Regions from separate parts of the Brevibacillus sp. NPDC003359 genome, predicted to be linked through region 2. Evidence: predicted binding sites of a transcription regulator. Region 2 holds the regulator's gene; the other holds the start of a gene.

Region 1 (3,414 bases), on a different contig from region 2:
GAAGTTGTGGAATGGACAGGGGACAAGGATTCCAAAACGCCAGCGTCTGTCACAACCATTAAGGCTGGTGTAGGCGAAGCAGGGCATGAGCATGGACAAGAACAAAAGCCGGCAACTGCTCCTGCAGGGGAAGCGGCGAGTGCTGGTAGCAGCAACACCCTGCCATTGGTTCTCTCCGGTTTGGCGTTGCTGATCTCCATCGTTGGCCTGTTTAGAAAAAAAGCGTAAGTGCTTCATAATCAAGCTGTGCAGTGTGTCCAATGCTGCACAGCTTTTTTTCATTGTGTGGCAATTAAAAAAATTCTATAATAGCGATAATTACTTTCGGAGGTGTATCTCATGTTAAAAACACTATTCAGAGCAAGCAAGTACACAGGAAGGAAAAATAAGAGCGGCAGCATGACGCGTACGCATTTTGCACAGTAGAGGATTGTAGAGTAGCGATCAGTATGTGAAAACGGAACGCGTCATCTGCCTAAAAAAAGGTGGATACTGCTTCCATGTTCATGAATGCGACAAAAGTATATATGATTAAAAGTTTTTTGACTTCCCTGGCCAATACGACCATGTTCACGACCTATGCACTTTACTACATTGTGACATTGGGTTTTAACCCATTTGAATTGTTATTGATCGGGACAGTATTGGAGTTATCCGTGTTGGTGTTTGAAGGGATAACAGGTGTAGTGGCGGATACGTACAGCCGCCGACGCTCCGTCATTATCGGGATGTTTTTGCTGGGAATCGGATTTGCCTTGCAGGGAATCGTTCCCGCGCTGAATGTTTGGATACCGTTGATTTCTATTTTCGGCTTGGTGCTGTTTTCGCAAGTCATCAGTGGTCTTGGTTATACGTTTATCAGTGGAGCGGATACTGCATGGATTGTGGATGAGGTCGGTGAAGAGAAGATCGGTTCGATTTTCATGAAGGCCAAGCGCTACTCCTTGCTTGGTAATCTGCTCGGGATTGCACTTAGTGTTGCGTTGGCAACAATCGCACCCCATTTACCTTACCTCATAGGAGGTCTCATGTACCTGGGGCTTGGTGTCTTTCTGATTTTATTCATGAAGGAGACCGGTTTTAATCGTCGCGAACGTACGGAAGGTGCTTCACACTTGAAGGAAATGATTCAGACGTGGACTGCGGGTGCCCAAGTGATTCGCAGTCAGCCGATTCTGATGTTGATCTTGTTTGTGACGCTATTTACGGGTGCAGCTTCTGAAGGGTATGACCGTTTGTGGGAAGCGCATTTGATCGCAGAAATTGGATTTCCAGAGCTCGCTGGTATTTCGATGCCAATGTGGTTCGGGATCATTGCCGCACTCGCAAGCTTACTCGGCCTCATCGTCGTAGGTATTGTTGAAAAAAAGCTGGATGTGAACAATGAGCGGGTTGTTATTGTGGGCATGTTCACGTTGACGGGGCTCAAAATTGCAGCGATGATTGCTTTTGCCTTGTCCCCTAGCTTTAGCTGGGCATTAGTTGCACTGCTGTTGATCGGTGTGATCCAGTCATTAAGCAGTCCGCTGTATGATACGTGGCTGAATCTGAACATTGAGAGCAGTGTGCGAGCGACGGTTTTGTCGATGATGGGCCAATCCAATGCCTTGGGACAAACGGCAGGTGGTCCTGCTGTTGGATGGATTGGGACCCGTTTTTCGATTCGCGCTTCTTTGGTTGCGGCGGCCATCTTATTGGCACCGATTCTGATTGTGTTCGGGCGTGCGCTTAGAAGGCGCTGAGTTGTAACAAGCATAAGGCATGTGTCCATTTTTGGGCGCATGCCTTTTTGCTGAGCCGATAGTTGGTCGATGCAAATACATTTGCGAACAAGCGTTCTCTTTTGGTAAGATGATGTCAACAACAAGAAGACACATTTTGTGGTGATGACAGCCTAATGATTCAGGAGTTGAGGAGGTACGCAGCCAGGCAGCAAGCAGTAGAGATCATCTATCTGAAGAAGGATGGAGAGGCTAGCAGGCGTACGATCCGTGTAGTGCATATCGATGAGACCAAAGGGAGCTTGAAAGCATACTGTTATATGAGGAAGGCATATCGTGTGTTTGTGTTGGATAACATTTTGGCAATTGCGCCTGTGTCGGGGCATTTTGCCGGATGAACAGGGCTCATTCACCATCCCCCAGCCTATTCCAGCTCCACTATGTTATACTAAATGGGTAAACATCTTCAAAAAAGAGGAAGGGCGGGGACAACAATGGAGTACTTCATTGTCATCGTCATCATGTTTTTGCTCGTAGTATTTGTCTTGGCGTCCAAAGCCGCAAAAGGCGGAAATGGTCGCTCTCATTCCTCTTCAGACGGCGGGGGCGGCGCCTTCTATGTAGACAGCAATCACAATCACCATCATCGAAATCACGACTCGAGTGATCGTTGGGATAGCTATAACAGCGATAGTGGTAGTGGTGGAGACAGTGGTGGTGGCGGAGATAGCGGAGGCGGCGGGGGAGATTAACGCTGTTGCATTTTGTTTCATTATGGTACAATAATTGGGAAATATGATACCAAACCTGAATGGTAGGTTTGCTAAAGGAGAGATGTTTTATGGTAGTCATCAAATTTGTTCAGAGTGTCGTAGTCGAGGTCACAGGAATCCTCCTTTCAAGCGAACAGTAATACCGTTCACCAAATGAGGATTCGACTGTGACTGGTTTTGGCGATAGAGCCATTTTACTTAACCAATTGCAGGGGGAATCCGCAGTGAATCAACTAACCAATCAACAAGTATTGCAATCTATGGGCTGGAATGAGTATTTTGCTAATCATTTTGCCCCTTATGCAGAGCAAGGCTACAGTGTGGGACGTATCACACTCGAACATAAACGTATTTATCGTCTGTGGAGTGAGCATGGCGAGCTCCTGGGCGAAGTAACTGGAAAGCTTCGTTATGAAGCAACTGGTCGAGAAGATTTTCCGGCTGTCGGAGACTGGGTAGTTATCAGTGCCCGCCCAGAGGAAAAGAAAGCCTCAATCCACGGACTTCTTCCACGTAAGAGCAAGTTCTCCCGCAAAGTAGCTGGGGATACTGTGGAAGAGCAGATTGTGGCGGCAAACGTCGATACAGTTTTCCTCGTGAATTCCTTAAATAATGATTTAAATCTGCGTAGGTTGGAACGCTATCTCATTCTTGCATGGGAAAGTGGAGCCAATCCGGTGATTGTGCTTTCCAAAGCAGATTTGTGTGACGATCTAGATGCATGCATGGCAGAGGTAGAATCAGTTGCGATCGGAGTACCTGTTCATATAGTCAGTGCTGAGCAGGGAGAAGGACTGGATCAGCTCGAGCCGTATCTGGGCGAGGGTCAGACGATTGCCTTGATGGGTTCCTCTGGTGTTGGCAAATCCACGTTGATCAATAAATTGAGCGGAGCGGAGATGCAAAAAGTCAGTGACGTG
Region 2 (3,414 bases):
TTCGGATAACAGCTCTAATTCCAACAATGCCTCATATGGATCTTCACCCGGAATATCAAAGTATTGAGCAAAGGCAGGCTCTGTTTTGATGTCGCTTTTCTTCAGAGACCTGATCTGTTGGTACGCATCCAAGCCGCCTATGTCTAACAGCCGTGCTTCGATGTCCATATGGCGATAAGCATTTTGCTTTTCGACAGCTACGGGTTGAGCAAACAATTCAAACCAAAAGTCAGCTGTGAAAAACTGAATGACGCACGTGGGAATACGTTTCACATCTAGGTGTGTCACTTCAAATCCATGCAAGCAGCCAAACGCTGTTCGAACAGCCTGCTCAAATTGTTCCAGATCATGACTCTCGCAAATAATGTCCAGATCGCTTTGCTTGACGTCAATATCCAATGGAATCGTTCCGGCAAGCACTGGGCGGTAAACGGATAGGACTTCCATGATGTGAGTCTTTTGAATCGCTTCCCACGCCGCTTTTTGACGCAGCGTTCCTCTGCCCAAGTAAGAGAGATCATACCAATTTCTCATGCGACTACCTCCATGTCTGCTTTCTTTTAAAATAGTTTAGACAAAAGTGAATAAGTACGCAACGAAATCGGTAATCACTCGTATACCTAGATGAAGGGAGTGTAATGGATGGAAATATTTTTGTGGGTCGTGGTTGTGTTATTGTTCTTGCTAAGCATCGCAGGAATTTTTTTACCCGTTCTACCTGATACAATATTGCTGTGGGCGGGCTTTTTGCTCTATCACTTTTTCATAGCAGATCCGGGAGCGGGATTGCCGGCATCCTTTTGGTGGGGAATGGTCGTTCTAAGCATTCTGCTTTACGGTGCTGACTTGCTGACGAACATGTACTTCGTGAAAAGGTACGGGGGGTCCAAGTGGTCGTCCATTGCCGCTGCGGTCGGAATTATCCTCGGGATTTTTGTTTTCCCACCGTTTGGAATGCTGATCTTGCCGTTCGTATTCGTCGTCCTGGTAGAACTGATGGTGCAGAAGCAGTCGATGGAGCGAGCAGTGAAAGCGGGCGTAGGTTCATTGATCGGATTTTTGGGTAGTGCGGTCGTAAAAGTCATTCTGCAAGTTACGATGATCATCTGGTTTTTTATCGCCAGATAACATACAGAAAACGAAAAGGACAGCAGAGGCTGTCCTTTTTTACGTGGAGACTAGTGAATGAGTCGATAGACACCGATGACTTTACCGAGAATGGTGACATGCTCCAGAATGATCGGTTCCATTGTGGCATTTTCCGGTTGTAGTCGGAAGTGATTCTTTTCTTTGAAAAATCTTTTGACAGTCGCTTCGTCTTCTTCTGTCATAGCTACGACAATGTCACCATTGTTCGCTACGTGCTGTTGGCGAACAATTACGTAGTCTCCGTCGAGAATCCCGGCATCAATCATACTGTTTCCGGAGACGCGTAGCATATAGACCTTGTCAGAAGTCACGATATTGTCTGGAAGCGGGAAGTATTCTTCTACATCCTCAATGGCAGTAATCGGTTGTCCAGCGGTTACTTTTCCGATTACAGGCACACGAACGACAGAGTCTTCGAAATTGTCTTGAAAACGATCTTCATCGGATAGCAATTCGATAGCGCGCGGCTTGGTAGGATCTCGACGAATGAGGCCTTTTTTCTCTAAACGTGCCAAATGTCCATGTACCGTTGAGCTGGAAGCTAGTCCGACAGCCTCTCCAATTTCACGGACAGATGGTGGATATCCTTTATCACGAACTTCCTTTCGGATGAACTCGATGATGGCTTGTTGTCTACTCGATAATTTTGACATAGAAAGACACCTCTGATTTCTCGAACATATTTTCCTATATTATACCATGGGAGCTTGCGTTCGACAAACATAAGTTCGATTCATCGTTGACATGAACATATGTTCTCATTTATTATGAGGTTACAAGGGGACAGAACGTATGTTTGTTAGGAGGCCATTATCATGAATTCATTGACAGTACGTAATCGTTTCGAGAAAAAGGAAGAACGCCGTGTTCGTTTTGGTATCACGAGAGGACAAGCTCTCTTGTTTCTTATTACATTTACTCTCTTTTTTTATTTGTTGACCGAACTAGTGTTTGCTTCTTCGGTTAAAGAGGAACCACACGGCACAGAAGTAACCGTACAATCCGGAGACAGCCTATGGACGTTAGCCGTTCGATACAAAGCAGATCAGCAAATGGATATTCGTGACTATATAATAGAGATTAAGGATGCGAACGGATTGGAGAGCAACAGGATTTACCCAGGTCAAACTCTGCTCCTTCCTGATGCTTCGTAAGTGTTCGGCTGTCTTGCGGGATCATTCGAATGTGGTATAATGAAGCGGCACCATTACAGAGTGGGAGGAACCAGCAGTGGTATCTGACGCAGAAATTAAGCGCATTAACGAATTGGTCAAAAAATCTCGCGAAGAAGGTTTGACCGAAGAAGAAAAACTCGAACAAAAAGCGTTGCGCCAAAAGTACATTGACGCCGTTAAGCTTTCATTGAGAGCAAATTTGGATTCCATCCGTTATGTGGAAGACCTTGAAGAAAATAAGCCAAAACAGTAAGATAACAATTACTGATACGACAGACATCCTCGCTTGACGCTAGGGTGTCTTTTTCTGTGACATACATAACGAGAACATTTTACTAGCCAGGGAGGGAAGGAGATGGCGTGGATAGCTGTCGCGGTTGGAGGAGCAGTTGGCTCTCTTTTGCGCTACCTATTGTCTTTGCTCGCTAATCAACCAGGATGGCCGTGGGGAACCTGGATCGCGAATGTTTGTGGATCATTGATCATCGGCATCTTGTTCGTACTAGGGAAAGAACGTGACTTTTTATCTCCGACACTCTATCTCTTATTTGCAACGGGTGTCATGGGAGGATTTACGACTTTCTCAAGCTTCTCCTTGGAAGTGGTCTCGTTTTGGGGAGAAGGCCATCTATTGCGTGGCACTTTGTACGCTCTTCTCAGTTTGGGAGTCGGTCTACTTTCTTGTGCAGTTGGAATATGGATGGCTAGGCAATGGTCCTGATACGTTCAATGACACGATACATGTGAGGGGGAATGAATGTGAGTACACAGCATCGTGATTATGAGTTGGAACAAAAAAAGCTGGATGAAACAGTTTCAGCGATCGACGAAGAAATCGAGCAACTTCGCAATGATATTCGCGAGGCAACAGATGACTATGTGAAACAGGTCGTTAACTATAAGAAAGCAAAGGATTTGCGCTACCTGGAAGATCAGGGTCGAGAGAAGCCTTATTTCGGCAGAGTGGATTTTTTGAAAGATGAAATCTACGAGCTGGATCAGGTCTACATAGGAAAACGGGGAATTGTACGCAGCGATACGTTTGATTCCGTCGTCGTGGATTGGCGTGCGCCTATCGCCAGTCTTTATT

What was found. The regulator LexA, encoded in region 2, represses DNA repair genes until DNA is damaged. The targets are predictions, from matches to a motif close to CGAACATATGTTCG.
Region 1: ACFYU8_RS12555 (WYL domain-containing protein) is a predicted target of LexA. The motif match lies at 1,827-1,840, and genes of this name have one in related genera.

Annotation. Positions count from the first base shown of each region.
Region 1 covers NZ_JBIAOR010000003.1:179,982-183,395, forward strand. The annotation lists gene ACFYU8_RS12545 (YcnI family copper-binding membrane protein) at 1-228, shown strand, start outside; gene ACFYU8_RS12550 (MFS transporter) at 501-1,742, shown strand; gene ACFYU8_RS12555 (WYL domain-containing protein) at 1,898-2,119, shown strand; gene ACFYU8_RS12560 (hypothetical protein) at 2,216-2,473, shown strand; gene rsgA (ribosome small subunit-dependent GTPase A) at 2,719-3,414, shown strand, end outside.
Region 2 covers NZ_JBIAOR010000001.1:1,268,932-1,272,345, reverse strand. The annotation lists gene ACFYU8_RS05570 (DUF4269 domain-containing protein) at 1-534, opposite strand, end outside; gene ACFYU8_RS05565 (DUF456 domain-containing protein) at 643-1,128, shown strand; gene lexA (transcriptional repressor LexA) at 1,179-1,802, opposite strand; gene yneA (cell division suppressor protein YneA) at 1,965-2,303, shown strand; gene ACFYU8_RS05550 (DUF896 domain-containing protein) at 2,380-2,577, shown strand; gene crcB (fluoride efflux transporter CrcB) at 2,680-3,045, shown strand; gene ACFYU8_RS05540 (HelD family protein) at 3,084-3,414, shown strand, end outside.